Regions from separate parts of the Bradyrhizobium sp. F1.13.3 genome, predicted to be linked through region 3. Evidence: predicted binding sites of a transcription regulator. Region 3 holds the regulator's gene; each other region holds the start of a gene.
What was found. Region 3 encodes LexA, which represses DNA repair genes until DNA is damaged. Its sites were predicted from a motif close to TGTTCNNNNTGTGTTCNG; they were not measured.
Positions count from the first base shown of each region.

Region 1: a site for LexA is predicted at 1,849-1,866, ahead of ABIB66_RS05230 (DNA recombination protein RmuC). Genes of this name have one in related genera too.
Region 2: a site for LexA is predicted at 1,867-1,884, ahead of ABIB66_RS34745 (helicase-related protein). Genes of this name have one in related genera too.

Region 1 is NZ_JBEPRI010000002.1:84,334-89,883, forward strand. It holds gene truA (tRNA pseudouridine(38-40) synthase TruA) at 1-145, opposite strand, end outside; gene fmt (methionyl-tRNA formyltransferase) at 145-1,068, opposite strand; gene def (peptide deformylase) at 1,202-1,726, opposite strand; gene ABIB66_RS05230 (DNA recombination protein RmuC) at 1,898-3,097, shown strand; gene ABIB66_RS05235 (GIY-YIG nuclease family protein) at 3,160-3,462, shown strand; gene ABIB66_RS05240 (AmpG family muropeptide MFS transporter) at 3,549-4,913, shown strand; gene ABIB66_RS05245 (hypothetical protein) at 5,058-5,495, opposite strand; gene recR (recombination mediator RecR) at 5,522-5,550, opposite strand, start outside.
Region 2 is NZ_JBEPRI010000018.1:23,060-28,609, reverse strand. It holds gene rpmB (50S ribosomal protein L28) at 1-41, opposite strand, end outside; gene ABIB66_RS34750 (DUF3108 domain-containing protein) at 748-1,557, shown strand; gene ABIB66_RS34745 (helicase-related protein) at 2,151-5,549, shown strand.
Region 3 is NZ_JBEPRI010000007.1:154,020-159,569, forward strand. It holds gene ABIB66_RS20410 (alpha-hydroxy acid oxidase) at 132-1,265, shown strand; gene ABIB66_RS20415 (HAD family hydrolase) at 1,274-1,906, shown strand; gene ABIB66_RS20420 (hypothetical protein) at 2,076-2,267, shown strand; gene ABIB66_RS20425 (molybdopterin molybdotransferase MoeA) at 2,496-3,707, shown strand; gene lexA (transcriptional repressor LexA) at 3,884-4,585, shown strand; gene ABIB66_RS20435 (hypothetical protein) at 5,047-5,481, shown strand.

The sequences.
Region 1 (5,550 bases), on a different contig from region 3:
CCGCACCGTGCACACGCGCATCCGCGCCGGTCATCGCCTTGACGGCAGCCTCCAAAGCGCCTTGCACCGAGGGCAGCGTCTCCTGCACCTGCCAGCCGAAGAACGGCGCGCCGTCATATTCGATGATGAGCTTGTAGCGGGGCATCAGGCCAGCCGCATCGGCGGCTTGAGCGGCACGCCGCGCAGGAAGTCCGCGGCCTGCATGCGTGCCTTGCCTTCGCGCTGAAGCTCGATAAGGCGGATTGCGCCATCGCCGCAGGCGATGGTGAGGTGATCGTCGAGCACCTCGCCGGGTGCGCCCGCGCCTTTTGCCAGCTCGCAGCGCAGGATCTTCACCCGCGCATTCTCAAGCTCGGCCCAGGCGCCGGGAAACGGCGACAGGCCGTGGATATGGCGCAGCACCTTGCGCGCGGGCCTGGTCCAGTCGATCCGCGCTTCGGCCTTGTCGATCTTGGCGGCATAGGTGACGCCGTCCTCGCTCTGCTTTTTGAGCTGGAGCCCGCCGCGGTCGAGCGCGGCCATGGCGCGCACCATCAGATCGGCACCGAGCCGGGACAGACGATCGTGCAGATCCGCCGCGGTCATGTTGTCCGTGATCGCGAGCCGTTCCGCCATGGCGACGTCGCCGGTGTCGAGGCCAACATCCATCTTCATCACCATCACGCCGCTCTCGGCATCGCCGGCCATGATTGCGCGGTTGATGGGAGCGGCACCGCGCCAGCGTGGCAGCAGCGAGGCGTGCAGATTGTAGCAGCCGAGCTTTGGCGCATCGAGGATCACCTGCGGCAGGATCATGCCATAGGCGACGACGACCGCCGCATCGGCGTCGAAGGCACGAAATTCTTCCAGCGCCTCCGGCGTTTTCAACGTCTTCGGCGTCAGCACGGGAATGCCAAGCTTTCGCGCGGCCTCTTCCACCGGGGTCGGCTGCAATTGCAGGCCGCGGCGGCCGCCGGGCTTCGGCGCGCGCGTATACACGGCCGCGATCTCGTGGCCATGCGCGACGAGCTCGAGCAGCGTCGGCACGGAGAAATCGGGCGTGCCCATGAAGATCAGGCGGAGGGGCATGTGGCGGCGCTCGGTAAGGCTTGTTTCTCCGTCATGCCCGGGCTTGTCCCGGGCATCCACGGTCTTGGCGACAAAGCAAGCAAGGCGTGGATGGCCGGGTCAAGCCCGGCCATGACGGTGAGAAAGAACCTACTCACTCCGCGCGCTTGGCGGCTTTCTCGAACTTCTTCAGCACGCGGTCGCGCTTGAGCTTTGACAGATAGTCGACGAACAGCACGCCGTTGAGATGGTCGATCTCGTGCTGGATGCAGGTGGCGTAGAGGCCTTCAGCATCCTCCTCGTGCACCTTGCCGTCGAGATCCATGTAGCGCACCCGCACCTTCGCGGGGCGCTCGACCTCCTCGTAATATTCGGGGATCGACAGGCAGCCTTCCTCGTAGACCGACAGGTCCTCCGAGGAGGCGATGATTTCCGGATTGATGAAGACGCGCGGCTCGGGCTTGGTCTCGCCGTCCTGATCGGGCTTGGCGAGGTCCATGGTGATCAGCCGCAACGGCTGCGCGATCTGGATCGCCGCGAGCCCGATGCCGGGCGCGTCATACATGGTCTCGAACATGTCGTCGGCAAGCTTGCGGATCTCCGGCGTGACCTTCTCGATCGGCTTGGAGACCAGACGCAGCTGCTTGTCGGGCAGGATGATGATTTCTCTGAGGGCCATGGCCGCGATTTAAGCCGCGCGTTCGATGCGGTCAATCCGGCCGGGAACCCTGTTAACCCTCCACTAACCATAAAACTTCGGGTTTCGTTAACCATAAAAATTAACAGGGCGTTTACCATAAATGTTCGCTATTCGTTCGTGCCCCCAAGCGAATCGGCTAGAAGCAGGGGCATGAACGAGATCATTTTCATGCTCGGCGACTGGCCGGTGCGCACCGTGGACGCGCTGATCGGCTTCGGCGCCCTGGTCCTCATCCTGATGGTGGTGATCGCAGTCGTGATCGCGCGCTCCGGGCGGCGCGGCGCGGAACTCGCGATGGCCAACGCGATCCGCGCCGACGAACTCGAGGAGCGCATCAGCCAGATGTTGCATGCCCAGAGCGAGGCTTCGGGGCGCGTCGACGCCATGACCCAGACGCTGGCCGGCCGCCAGGCCGACATGGCACGCGCGGTCAACGAGCGGCTGGATTCGGTGACCCACCGGGTCGGCCAATCCATGGAGCACACCACCCGCAACACCATGGAGAGCCTGCGCGCGCTGCACGAGCGGCTCGGCATCATCGACAGCGCGCACAAGAACCTCACCGACCTCACCACACAGGTGACGACCCTGCGCGACGTGCTCGCCAACAAGCAGTCGCGCGGCGCCTTCGGTCAGGCGCGGATGGAGGCGATCGTCCAGGACGGTCTGCCGAAGGGCGCCTACGAGTTCCAGTTCACGCTTTCGACCGGCAAGCGCCCGGACTGCGTCGTGTTCCTGCCCGACCAGCGGCCACTCTGCATCGACGCGAAATTTCCGCTGGAAGCGATGACCGCGCTGCATGACGCGCGCACCGACGAGGAAAAGAGGATCGCCACGCAGCGGCTGCGCGGCGACGTCATGAAGCATGTCAGCGACATTGCCGAAAAATATCTCGTCGCCGGCGAGACCCAGGACATGGCGCTGATGTTCGTGCCGTCGGAATCGGTCTACGCTGAGATCCATGACGGTTTCGACGACGTGATCCAGAAGGCGTATCGCGCCCGCGTCGTGCTGGTGTCGCCGTCGCTACTGATGCTGGCGATCCAGGTGATGCAGCAGATCATGAAGGACGCGCGCATGCGCGATGCCGCCGACCAGATCCGCACCGAAGTGATCAAGCTCGGCGACGACCTCGGCCGCCTGCGCGACCGCGTGCTGAAATTGCAGAAGCACTTTGCCGACGCCAACGAGGACGTGCGGCAGGTGCTGATCTCCGCCGACAAGATCGAGAAGCGCGCCGGACGCATCGAAGAACTCGATTTCAGCAAGAGCGATGCACCGGAAGCGCCGCATCTCGTGGCCACCGGTGCTGCCGAGTTGTTCCCGAGGAAGCTTCAGGCGGGGGAGTAGAATATAGAACACACTGTCGTCGCCCGGCTTGACCGGGCGACCCAGTATCCCAGAGGCGGCAGATGGGCGGGCGCTGCTACTACGTGTACATTCTCGCCAGCAAGATGGGCGGCACGCTTTACATTGGCGTAACGAACGATCTCATCCGCCGTGTGGCCGAACACAAATTGCAGTTAGTCGAGAGCTTCACGAAGGAATATGACGTTGTGAAGCTAGTCTATTTCGAGCAATTCGATGATCCCGAGAATGCGATAAAACGCGAGAAGCGCCTGAAAAAATGGAAGCGCGCCTGGAAGATTGCGCTGATCGAGAAGGATAATCCTGATTGGAACGATCTCTATGCGGGGATCGCGGGTCCTCCATAACTCCCGCCTCTGGGATACTGGGTCGCCCGGTCAAGCCGGGCGACGACACCTCACTTGTGGCGGCCAGAATCTGCTAACACCCTGCCATGACCGCACCCGACGCGACCTCCCCTGCCGGCTCCGGCACGGCCCCCACCTCCTGGCGTGACAGCCTTGCCGTTTACCTGCAACCGCGGGTGCTGATCGTGCTGTTCCTCGGCTTCTCGTCCGGGCTGCCGCTGGCGTTGTCGGGCTCGACACTGCTGGTGTGGATGCGGGAATCCGGCGTCGATCTCAAGACCATCGGGCTGTTTGCGCTGGTCGGCACGCCCTACACGCTGAAATTCCTGTGGGCGCCGCTGGTGGATGCGATGCATGTTCCGCTGTTCACGCGCGCGTTCGGGCGGCGACGCGGCTGGTTGCTGTTCTCGCAATTGCTGCTGATCGTCGCCATCCTGCTGCTGGCGCTGACCGATCCCGCGCGCTCGCCGTTCTATGTCGCGCTCGGCGCCTTGCTGGTGGCGACGGCCTCGTCGACGCAGGACATCGTGGTCGACGCCTTCCGGGTCGAGAGCCTGCCGGAGAGCGAGCAGGCCGCCGGGATGGCGTCCTATGTCGCGGCCTATCGCATCGGCATGCTGGTCTCGACCGCCGGCGCGCTGTTCATCGTCTCGGGCTTCGAGAGCACCGGCATCACCCGCACCTCGGCCTGGATGTGGGGCTATGTGGTGATGGCGGCGATGGTGCTGATCGGGACGATCACAGCGCTGGTCGCGACCGAGCCGGAGCAGTCGGTGCGGGCGGAAGCCGCGACGCAGACGCAGACCGCGTTCGCGCGCGTGCTGCACGCGGCGATCGGCGCCTTCTCCGAATTCCTGACGCGCAAAGACGCGCTCGCCGCGCTCGCCTTCGTCGTGCTGTTCAAATTCACCGACGCCTTCTCCGGCACGATGACCGCGCCGTTCGTGATCGACCTCGGCTTCTCCCGCAACGACTACGCGGCGATCGTGAAGGGCGTGGGCCTCGCTGCGACGCTGATCGGCGGTTTTGCCGGCGGCTTCGTCGCGCGGCGCTATTCGCTTGCGAGCAGCCTCTGGATCGGCGGCGTGGTGCAGGCGCTCGCGAACCTCTCCTTCTCCTGGCTGGCCTTCGTCGGTACCAGCCAATGGGCGCTCGCCTTCGCCATCACCTGTGAGAACTTCACCAGCGCCATCGGCACGGTGATCTTCGTCGCCTATCTTTCGGCGCTCTGCCAGAACCCGCTGCACACGGCGACGCAATATGCGCTGCTCACCGCACTTGCCGCGGTGGGGCGGACCTATCTCTCGTCAGGCGCCGGCTTCGTGGCTGATACCACCGGTTGGCCGCTGTTCTTCGTGATCTGCATGCTGGTGGCGATCCCGAGCCTGGTGCTGCTGGCCTGGCTGCAGAAGCGCGGACATTTCGAGACGCTGGGGCCGGTAAGGGTTTGACACCACTGCTGTCATGCCCCGCGAAGGCGGGGCATCCAGTATTCCAGAGAAAGATGTGACTGACCGAGAAGCCGCGGCGTACTGGATCGCCCGGTCAAGCCGGGCGATGACACCGCAAGCGCGGTGAGGACATCGCGTGTGCCCCTACTGCTTCTTGATCAGGCTCCACTTCGTGATCACGGCTTCGCTCATCTGGCCCGGATCGCTGGCGCAGGCGATCTCGTCGACCTTGACCGAGATCTCCTTGCCGGCGAACGTCTTCAGCTGTGCGGCCTGCGCGTCGCCGCTCGGAACGAGCTGGAAGGTTTCGGGGCCGGTCTCGAGATTGCACAGCCCGCTCGGCGGCGGCAGCCGGCGCGGCTCGGAGGTGATCTGGTAGGTCGCAACCCGCTTGCCGACGTTCTTGACGTCGCGCACCTTCATCGTGTTCAGCTCGCCCGACAGCACCTCGCCGGCATTGATCGGCTTGCCGGGCTTCGACGGCGGCGGAGCCCCGTCGTCCTGCTGCGCGGAGACGGCCGGCGTGGCCAGCATCGTCAGCGTTGCGACCAAAGCCCATCGTGTGGCGAAAAGTTTCGTCATGTCGTCTGTTCCGTAAGTCTGGATGGCTAGAACAGGGTGCGCTGCCGCATCGCGG
Region 2 (5,550 bases), on a different contig from region 3:
ACCTGGGGGCCCTTGGCCGTCAATTCGCAGCGGCGAGACATGGCAAAATCCTCAATCTTTCCCAACGATGTGCGGCCGCCATTCGGGGCGCCACGGGCAAATTCTCTGTCCTTGCAGGGAGCGGGCGGACGTATAGGGGGGAAGCGGCGGGACGTCAAGGCGACGGGCCGTTTTTGGCCCGTCGTTCCCCCATTGCGCGCTTGCGCAATGTGGGCGCGCGAGAGCGCGAAACCGGGATCTCGAGCGGCATAAAGCGGTGTCATCGCCCGCCTTGCCGCCTTCGCTGAAGCTTCGGCGGGCCGAGCACCCGTGTGGGCCTCGGCGTAGCCTTGGCGGAGCCGGGACCGGGCGATCCAGTACTCCGAGACGGTACGGCTGACCAGAGGGGCCGCGGCGTACTGGATGCCCCGGTCAAGCCGGGGCATGACAGTGGAAAGGGAGGAGAGAGGTGCGCGCTTCTGACCCGCCCCGATCACCAAAACGGCAATGATTATCGCGCCTTACCATCACATAAAGGGCGTATTCGCGCCCGAAGAGTCCAGTGGAGTTCCGGACGCCGATAGGCCCGGACACATTGCCTGGCGCGGTTTTTCGCTTAAGTAACAACCGTTCGCGCCCCGATTGGATTGTTTCGTGCTCACAACGCCTCATCTTGCGCCAAGTCTGCGTCCAAATGAGCTGCGCCCAAATGAGCTGCGCTCAGCGGAGCGGCGCGCAAGTCATCCGCGCTCTGCCGGCCGCTGGGTCATGGTGGCCCTTTTCGGGCTGGTCTTGGCGTGGGCGGCGGAGCCCGCGGCGGCGCAAGGCAAGCTCGAGGCGCAATACGAGGCGACGCTGGCGGGCATTCCGGTCGGCAAGGGCGCCTGGAACATCGACATCCAGGACGACGTGTTCGCGGCCGCGGCCTCCGGCGGCACCTCGGGGCTTTTGAAATCGTTCGCGGGCGGGTCCGGCACCGGCGCCTCGCAGGGCCGCGTGGTCAACGGCGCGCTGGTCGCGACCGGCTACCAGGCCTCCACCACCACCTCGAAGAAGACCGAAGAGATCCGCATCACGCTCGACAAGGGCAATGTGAAGGATTTTGCCATCCTGCCGGAGCCGCCGGTCGATCCAGACCGCATCGTCGTCACCGACGCGCATCGCCGCGGCGTCTGGGATCCGATGACGGCCTCGCTGGTGCGCGTATCCGGCACCGGCGACGTGCTGTCGGCGGACGCCTGCCACGGCAGCGCCGCCGTGTTCGACGGCCGCATGCGCTACGAGCTCAAGCTCGATTTCAAGCGCATGGAAAACGTCAAGGCGGAAAAGGGCTATCACGGCCAGGTCGTGGTCTGCTCGCTGTATTTCGTGCCCATCGCCGGCTACATCCCCGACCGTCCGGTGATCAAATATCTCGCCGCCCAGCGCAACATCGAGGTCGCGTTCGCGCCGATCGCCGGCACGCGCATCCTGGTCCCGTTCTGGCTGAAAGTGCCGACCCCGCTCGGGCCGGCCATGCTGGAAGCCACCAGCTTCATCACCACGGCGCAGCCGCCCAGGGTGGCGAAGACTCAGTAGGGCTGGCGTCCCGCGCCGAACTCCCCTTTTTGGCAAAATAAACACGAATGATTTCAACGACATGCCTACTGTGCATGGGGTTGTTTTCGCGCTTTTTGTTTGGAGGGGGGGCGAGGACGGGAATCCATTTGACTCCTCCCCGATTCTGATTCGACTCCGCGCCGTCCCCAGCTTTAACGAATCCGCCACCGAAACGTCGCTTGTGCGGCGGGCCAAAACTCCATCTAGTGCGAACCCAATAAGCCTCCCGCGACATCTTGCGTGAACGGAACAGGACTCAAAGGGGGAGTCAGCGATTCGGCCGCGATTCGTTCTCAACTCGTTCCGAAGCTTAAAGCCAACGGGAAAAGCGTCGCAAAGTGAGACAGTTGCGCGGGATCTGGGGAGGGGCGCCGCATTCTCCGCTGTCATGCCCCGGCTTGACCGGGGCATCCAGTACGCCGCGCCCTCTCGGTTTGATCTGCGCCGCCTCTGGAATACTGGATCGCCCGGTCGAGCCGGGCGATGACAGCAGTGTGTGAGGCCAGCCCTTCGCGCCACCGCCCCAAAACAGCACTGACATTCGCCCCAATCGCCATTACCTAATCCCCCAGATGCTTTTTTCCTCCTCCCCCTTCGCTTCCGATCGGCTTCCCGGCGCCGGCGTCACTGCGGTGCTTGGTCCCACCAACACCGGCAAGACCCATCTCGCCATTGAGCGGATGCTCGCGCATCCCTCCGGCATGATCGGGCTGCCGCTGCGCCTGCTGGCGCGCGAGGTCTACAACAAGATCGCCGCGCGGGTCGGCCCCGATGCCGTCGCGCTGGTGACCGGCGAGGAGAAGATCAAGCCGAAATCGCCGCGCTACTGGGTCTCGACCGTCGAGGCGATGCCGCGCGATCTCGACGTCTCGTTCCTCGCCGTCGACGAGGTGCAGATTGCATCTGATCTGGAACGCGGCCACGTCTTCACCGATCGCATCCTCAACCGCCGCGGCCGCGACGAGACGCTGCTGCTGGGCGCTGCGACCATGCGACCGATCATCGAGCGGCTGCTGCCGGGCGTTTCCATGATCACGCGGCCGCGGCTGTCGCAGCTGGAATTCGCCGGCGACCGCAAGATCACGCGGCAGCCGCGCCGCACCGCCATCGTCGCCTTCTCGGCCGACGAGGTCTACGCCATCGCCGAGCTGATCCGCCGCCAGCATGGCGGCGCCGCCGTGGTGCTGGGCTCACTGTCGCCGCGCACCCGCAACGCGCAGGTCGCGATGTTCCAGAACGGCGAGGTCGATTACCTCGTCGCCACCGACGCCGTCGGCATGGGCCTCAATCTCGACGTCGACCACGTCGCCTTTGCCTCCGACCGCAAGTTCGACGGCTACCAGTTCCGCCGCCTGACGCCGTCCGAATTCGGCCAGATCGCCGGCCGCGCCGGCCGCGCCACCCGCAACGGCACCTTCGGCACCACCGGCCGCTGCGCGCCGTTCGAGCCCGAACTCGTCAATGCGCTGCAGAACCACACCTTCGATCCCGTGAAGGTTTTGCAATGGCGCAATTCGAAGCTGGATTTTGCCTCCCTCGGCGCGCTCCAGGTCTCGCTGAACCTGGCCCCCGGTCACGAGGCGCTGACGCGCGCGCCCATCGCCGTGGACATGCGCGTGCTCGACCACGCCGCCCGCGACGCCGAGGTGCGCGATGTCGCACATGGCAAGGACGCGGTGGAACGGCTGTGGGAGGCCTGCCAGGTCCCGGATTATCGAAAGCTGTCGCCGGCCGCCCACGCCGAGCTGGTGACGACGCTGTACGGCTTCCTGATGCGGAAGGGATGCATCCCCGACGCCTGGTTCAGGACCCAGATCGACCAGGCCGACCGCGTCGACGGCGATATCGACACGCTGTCGGCCCGGATCGCGCAGATTCGCACCTGGACCTTCGTCGCCAACCGCCCCGACTGGCTGAAAGACCCGGAACGATGGCAGGGGATCGCCCGCGAGGTCGAAAATAAATTATCGGATGCGCTCCATGAACGCTTGACTGAGCGTTTCGTTGATCGCCGGACCAGTGTATTGATGCGCCGCCTGCGGGAGAACACGAGCTTGAATACGGAAATCGGCAAGACCGGCGAAGTCATCGTCGAAGGCCATGTCATCGGCCGCCTCGATGGCTTCACCTTTGCACCGGATGCGGCGGAAGCCGGCTCCGATGCGAAAGCGTTGCAGGCTGCAGCGCAGGCCGTGCTCGCCGGCGAGATCAACGCGCGCGCCGAAAAACTGGGCAATGCGCCGGACGAGCAGTTCGTGCTGACCTCGGAAGGCATCATCCGCTGGACCGGCGACGCCGTGGCGCGGCTGTCTGCCGCAGAGGACGCGCTGCATCCGCGCATCCGCATCATCTCCGACGAACGCCTCACGGGCGGTCCTCGCGACAAGGTGCAGGCCCGGCTCGACCTCTGGCTCAAGACGCATATCGAAAAGCTGCTCGGGCCGCTGTTCGAGCTCAGCAAGGCCGAGGACGTCACCGGCATCGCCCGCGGCATCGCCTATCAGCTCGTCGAGGCGCTCGGCGTGCTGGAGCGCCCGAAGATCGCCAACGAGCTGAAGGACCTCGACCAGCCCTCGCGCGCGACCTTGCGCAAATACGGCGTCCGCTTCGGCGCCTATCACCTCTATTTCCCCGGCCTGCTCAAGCCGGCCGGGCGTGCGCTGGCCGCGCTGCTCTGGGCGCTGAAGCAGGACAATGTCGATCCCTCCGCGCTGTCGGGCGCGCAGCATCTGGCGAGCTCCGGCCGCACCTCGTTCCCGGTCGACAAGCAGCTGCCGCGCGACGCCTATCGCGTGCTCGGCTACAAGCAGGCCGGCGAGCGCGCCGTCCGCGTCGACATCCTGGAGCGCCTGGCCGATCTGATCCGTCCGGCGCTGGCCTGGCGCGAGAACGCGTCCGGCGAAAAGCCCGCCGGTGCGTTCGACGGCCGCAGCTTTGTCGTGACGCAGGCGATGACGTCGCTCACCGGTTCGGCCGGCGAAGATTTTGCCTCCGTGCTGCGCGCGCTCGGCTATCGCATGGACAAGCGTCCGCCGCTGCCGGCGAAGCCGGTTGTTGCGGAAACGCCGGCTGCGGAAGCAAGCACCGAAGCTCCGGCAGAGACGCCGGTCGAGGACGCCGCAGCGCCTGCGGATGCCTCGATCGAAGCCGCCGCCGAGCCTGTGACCGTCGAAGACGCGCCAGGGATGGAGCAGCACGACGAGCCCGCGCAGGATGAGCCGGCGCTTGAGGCTTCCGTCACGCCGGAAGACGCTCCCGGCATCGCGCCACCGGAAGAAGAAGCTGCAGTCTCCACTGAAGCTGCCGCTCCTGCCGAAGCCGCTCCTGCGGAAACCGCGCCCGCAGAAACTGCTGCAACCGAAGCCGCTGCGTCGGCCGATGCGGCAGCACCCGTGGAGGCCGCGGCCGCACCCGCCGAGCCCGAGCTCATCGAGGTCTGGCGTCCCGCCGGCCGTCACGACGATCGCAAGCCGCGCCACGAGCGCCATCGCAACCAGCGCCATCACCAGCCGCGTCCGCAGGCGACTGCGGAAGCCGGCACTGCTCCTGCCGAAGGCGAAGCCCAGCCTGCCGCCGACGGCGAGAAGCGCGGTGAGCGTCATCGCCATGGCGGCGGTCATCGTCGCGATGGTGGCAGAGACTTCCGCAAGCCGCGCGAAGGCGGCGCCGAAGGCGCGCCACGTCCCGAGGGGCGCGACGACAAGAACCGTCGCTTCGAAGGCAAGAATGGCGGCAACAAGGACCGCGACAACAAGGATCGCAACAAGGGCAAGTTCGGCGGCGATCGCGACAAGGGCCGCGACAACCGCGGCCGCGACCGCGACAAGGGCCGCGACCGCCAGGGTGGACCGTCGCTGCGCCCCTACGCATCGAGCGCCACCCCGCGTGAACGCGATCGTCCGGTCGATCCGAACTCGCCGTTCGCGAAGCTCGCTGCGCTGAAGGAGCAGCTGTCCGGGCGCAAGGAGTAGC
Region 3 (5,550 bases):
CAGGACCCGGTATGAGCGCAGCGGGACGGCCGGCCGGCCCACGCCTTGCAGCCATGCCATTTTAGGATGGTTTTGGCGACGCGGACGGGTTAGGCGATGAGGTAAGGCTTCAAATTCTCGGGAGGATAACAATGAACGAAGCACCCCGCATCCAAGCGGAAAGGAACGTCGAGCTCGGCGCCAGCACCGAGCCGTTCCAGAATCTGCATGAATTCATCCGGAAAGCGCGTTCCAACCTCAACCAGAATGCCTGGGATTATATCGTCGGCGCAGCCGAGACCGAGACCACGATGCGTCGCAACCGCATGGCGCTGGACGAGATCGCCTTCCGCCCGCGCGTGCTGCGCGATGTCCGCAAGGTCACAGGTTCGGTCGAGCAGTTCGGCCGCAAGATGCGCCTGCCGGTGGTGCTCGCCCCCGTCGGCGCGCTCGAGATCTTCGACCCGGATGGTGCGGCGAGCGTAGCGCGCGCCTGCGGCACTTTCGGTGCAGCGCACATGCTCAGTTCGGTGTCCGAGCCCGGCCTCGAAAAGACCGCCGAAGCTGCGCCCGACGCCCTGCGCCTCTACCAGCTCTATGTGCGCGGCGACGACGCGTTCGTCGCCGACGTCGTCAGCCGGGCCGAGAAGAATGCCTATGCCGCCTTCTGCCTGACCGTCGACACCGCTCATTACAGCCGTCGCGAACGTGACATCGCCAAGCGCTACGTTCGCGAGAGCCGCCTGCGCGCCACCGGCGGCGATTACCAGAAGGGTCTGGAGTGGCGGACGGTGAAGATGATCAAGGACAAGTTCAAGATCCCGCTGATCCTCAAAGGCATCGCGACGCCGGAGGACGCGCTGATCGCGATCGATCACGGCGTCGAATGGATTTACGTCTCCAACCATGGCGGCCGTCAGCTCGATCACGGTCGCGGCGCCATGCATGTTCTGCCCGAGATTGTCGACGCCGTGAACGGCCGCGCCAAGATCATGGTCGATGGCGGTGTCTGTCGCGGCACCGACATCGTCAAGGCGATCGCGGCGGGCGCCGACCTCGTCGGCATCGGCCGGCTGCAATGCTGGGCGCTGGCGGCGGCCGGCGAAGCCGGCGTGGCGCGCATGCTGGAGCTGCTCGAGGACGAAGTGCTGCGCTGCCTCGGCCTCTTGGGTGCAACCTCGTTCGCCGAGGTCAACAAATCCTGCCTTCATCAGGCGACCGCAACCAACGCGCCCAGCGTGTTCAGCGCGTTTCCGCTGTTCGACCACGAGCCATATCGATACTGAATGAAAGGGTGCAGGTGACATCGCTCTCTCCCGGCAGCGCGGATGCGCTTCTGTTCGATCTCGGCCGCGTGGTGCTCGATATCGATTTCTCCAAGGCCATCGCCTGCTGGTCGGGACATGCCGGCTGCAAGCCCGAATCCCTCGTCGCGCGCTATGTGCGGGACAGCGAAGCCTATCGGTTGCACGAGATGGGGAAGATCAGCGATGAGGACTATTTCGCCTCATTGCGAGCCTCGCTCGGAATCGGCATTTCGGACGCGCAGTTCCTGGAAGGCTGGAACGCGATTTTCGCCGGCGAAATGCCTGACATCGCCGAGCTGCTGCCGCGGGCAGCGAAGCAGATGCCGCTCTACGCTTTCTCCAATACCAACCGGCCGCACGTGGACCATTTCTCAAGGGAATATGCCGACCTCCTCGGCCATTTCCGCGAGCTCTATTTGTCGTCCAGCATCGGCTTGCGCAAACCGGATGCGGAGGCCTTCGACCACGTCGTTGCAGCGATCGGCGTACCCGCCGGGCGCATCGTGTTCTTCGACGATCTTGCCGAAAACATCGAGGGAGCGCGGGCGCGCGGCTTGACGGCCGTGCATGTGACTTCGCCGCGTGACGTCGGGAACGCATTGAAGGCATTGGGCATTTGACGAGGAGCCCTTGTCGCGAAACCCACGGCGGCACGGCCCGACGGGACCAATTTTGAAGGAATTGAGGAACCCGATCACTTTGTGCATTTTTGTACAGAGTTCCGGGAACGGAATACCGCCTTCCGGACTCTTAGAGTCCGTTGGGACTTCTACGGACGGATGCATCATCGTGCTGGGCAAAACCTACCTCACCAAGCAAGCCTCTCTTCTTCTTGAATTCGCCAGGACAACTTCAGATTCGGACCTTTCCGCCAAGCTTGTGAGCAAGGCCGCCGACCTGAAATCCCAAGCCGATCCGCTACCCGACAAGGATCAAGGACCCAAGGCGCCCGACGTAACTCCCGGGCAGGCAGGGAGCTGATCGATACAGGCCGGGGGGCGCACGTCGTTCTCGTCTTACCATGACCACTATCCTGCCGATCTGTAACCTCCTTCGGATCATGGCGCGACGCGCTTGATCCCGGCTTCCGGAACAACATGAAGCGGCGGGAATGACTGCGCCCGTTCAGCCGTTTTTGCCTCCGCGCCCGCGCTCGGCTAGAAGACTTGCGGAACATTCGCCCGAACGTGCCGAGCAGGAGTTTTCGCCGTGGCCTTGATGCCGGTTTCTGACGCGCTTGCCGCAGTGCTGGCGGGTGCAGAGCCGCTGCCGGAAGACATGATTTCCCTCGACGAGGCCTACCATCGCGTGCTCGCGCGTGACGTCGCGGCGCGACGTACGCAGCCGCCGCAGGCGATGTCCGCGATGGACGGCTACGCGGTGCGCGCGGCCGATGCCGCGACGATCGATTCGGAGCTCACCGTCATCGGCGAAGTCGCGGCAGGCCGACCGTTCGCGGGGACGGTCGGCGCCGGCGAGGCCGTGCGGATCTTCACCGGCGGCGTCGTTCCCGGTGGCGCGGACGCCGTCGTGATCCAGGAGGACACGGTCGCCGCCGGCAAGCGTATCACGATCAAGGAAGCCGCGATCGCCGGACGGCACATCCGTCCCGCCGGCGTCGATTTCCGCGAGGGCGACGTGCTCCTGCGCAAGGGAAGCCGTCTCACCGAGCGCGACCTCGCGCTCGCCGCCGGGATGAACCATCCGCACCTTGCCGTTTTCAGGCGTCCGAAGGTCGCGATTCTCGCCACCGGCGACGAGCTGGTGATGCCGGGCACCACGCCCGGTCACGGCCAGATCGTCTATTCCAACGGCTACGCCCTGCACGCACTCGCCCGCAGGGAGGGCGCCGAGACCATCGACCTCGGTATTGCCGCCGACACGCTGGAGGCCACCACCGCCGGCATCCGCCGCGCCCGCGAGAGCGGCGCCGACATCCTGATCACGACCGGCGGCGCATCGGTCGGCGACCACGATCTGGTCCAGCAGGCACTGAGGGACGAAGGCATCGCGATGGCGTTCTGGAAAATCGCGATGCGGCCAGGCAAGCCGATGATGCACGGTCGGCTCGGCACAATGGGTGTGATCGGCCTGCCGGGCAATCCCGTGTCGTCCTACGTGTGCGCTTTCCTGTTCCTGGTGCCTCTGATTCGCGCCCTGTCTGGCCGTTCTGTGATTCACCATCGCCGTGAAAGCGCCGTGCTCGGCCGCGACGTCGGCGCCAACGACCAGCGCGAGGACTATCTGCGCGCGCATCTGGAGGAGCGTGACGACGGCACACGCGTCGTTCTTCCCGTCAACCATCAGGATTCTTCGCTGCTTGCGAATCTCGCTGCAGCACAGGTACTTCTCGTGCGCGCTCCGTTTGCGCCGAAGGCCGAAGCCGGCACGGCTTGCGAAGTATTGCGGCTCCCCGTCTGAGCGCCTCGGCAACGCGCGTTCCGCGAACTTTGCTCTGTTCACGGTAAATTAAGCAGTTGCGGAACATGTATCGAACATATAGTGTCCGTTCATGATTTGTTTCGAGCATGTAGCGGCATATAGCCGAATTCAGCGTCTCGGAATCGGACGACATCAACCGGGGGACTTTGGTCGAGATGTTAACGCGCAAACAATACGAGCTTCTGCGGTTCATCAGTGAACGTCTGAAGGAAAGTGGCGTGCCGCCTTCCTTCGACGAGATGAAGGATGCGCTCGACCTGCGCTCGAAGTCGGGCATCCATCGCCTGATCACGGCGCTCGAGGAGCGTGGCTTCATCCGACGCCTGCCCAACCGCGCCCGTGCGATTGAAGTCATTAAGCTGCCGGAGCTCCAGGCAGCCGCAGGCAGCCGGCGCGGCTTCACGCCGAGCGTCATCGAGGGCAATCTCGGCAAGGTGCGTGCGAGCTCCAGCCTGCCGGCTGACGAGGGCGAGCGTCCCGTTGCGGTGCCGGTGATGGGCCGCATCGCGGCCGGCACGCCGATCGAGGCGTTGCAGACCCGCAGCCATACCATCAGCGTACCGCCTGACATGCTCGGCTCGGGCGAGCATTACGCGCTCGAAGTGCGCGGCGATTCCATGGTCGAGGCCGGCATTCTTGACGGCGACATGGCACTGATCCAGCGCAACGAGAGCGCCGATACCGGCGACATCGTGGTGGCGCTGATCGACGACGAGGAAGCGACGCTGAAGCGCTTCCGCCGTCGCGGTGCATCGATCGCGCTCGAGCCCGCCAACGCGGCCTATGAGGTCCGCATCCTGCCGCCCAACCGGGTGAAGATTCAGGGCAAGCTGATCGGGCTTTACCGGAAGTACTGATACCGGAAGTGCTTCATACCGGAAGTGCTTGGCGCCTCGCGCGCTTCCACCGGCATCGCCGGTCAGAGATTGGAGCGGATCATCGTCCGCTCCGGCTGGATAGTCGTTCTGGTTCTGCACAGACTATCCGGCCCCTCCTCCGGGGCTGGCTCCTCACGACGCCAACGAAACAGCACGGCTTCAAACAGCACCGCTTCGCGGCTCAAGTGTTCGAGGAAACACCGGCCAGCGATCAAGTTCGACCGCTGCAGCCAAGCCGGCAATATTCGCGCATGCGCCTCCCGAATGCATCGCAACGGGCTTTGTTCCTATTGAATTCGGGAAAGATAATGTGATCGCGGCTTGCAGAAGCCAGCCGCAGATTTGCCCATAACCAAGCAGAGCGTTCGTGCTTCCACTCTGATAGAGGCCTGCGCCTCGATAAGAGACGCGGGTAGCTATCCCAGCATGAGGAGCACCCGATGTGTGACTACAGCCTGCATGCCGTCGCGTCGCGCCCCGCCGAAGTCGGCGAGACGATCGTCACGACAAGCTTCCGCGGCACCTCGACGCGCGGCTTCGCCTCCGCAGCCGATCCGTCTGTTGCCGTCTGCCTGCTGCCAGGAACGGAGCTCGCCTTCGCCGACGACGTCCGCTACGACAATCGCTGGATCTGGACACGCACGATCAATTCCCGCGTGGGTAAGTTCGGCAAGATGGATCCGCACATTCCCGACCGCCATCATGACGCGATCGAATTCCCCGACGGTAAATATGTGCTGGTGACGCAGCTCGTCGAAGGCCAGCGCGCGACCGTGCTGCAGCTGCCGGTAACTCAGTCGGTCGCCGAGCGCGAGCACAAGGTGCAGATTATCGCCGACCGGCAGCCGACCGTCACGCACCTGCCGATCGGCTGACACAGCCGCCTCCGGCTACGAGGTCGGGGGTCAGGATTGAATTGCCATCGCCGGCCGCGGCCGGCGAGA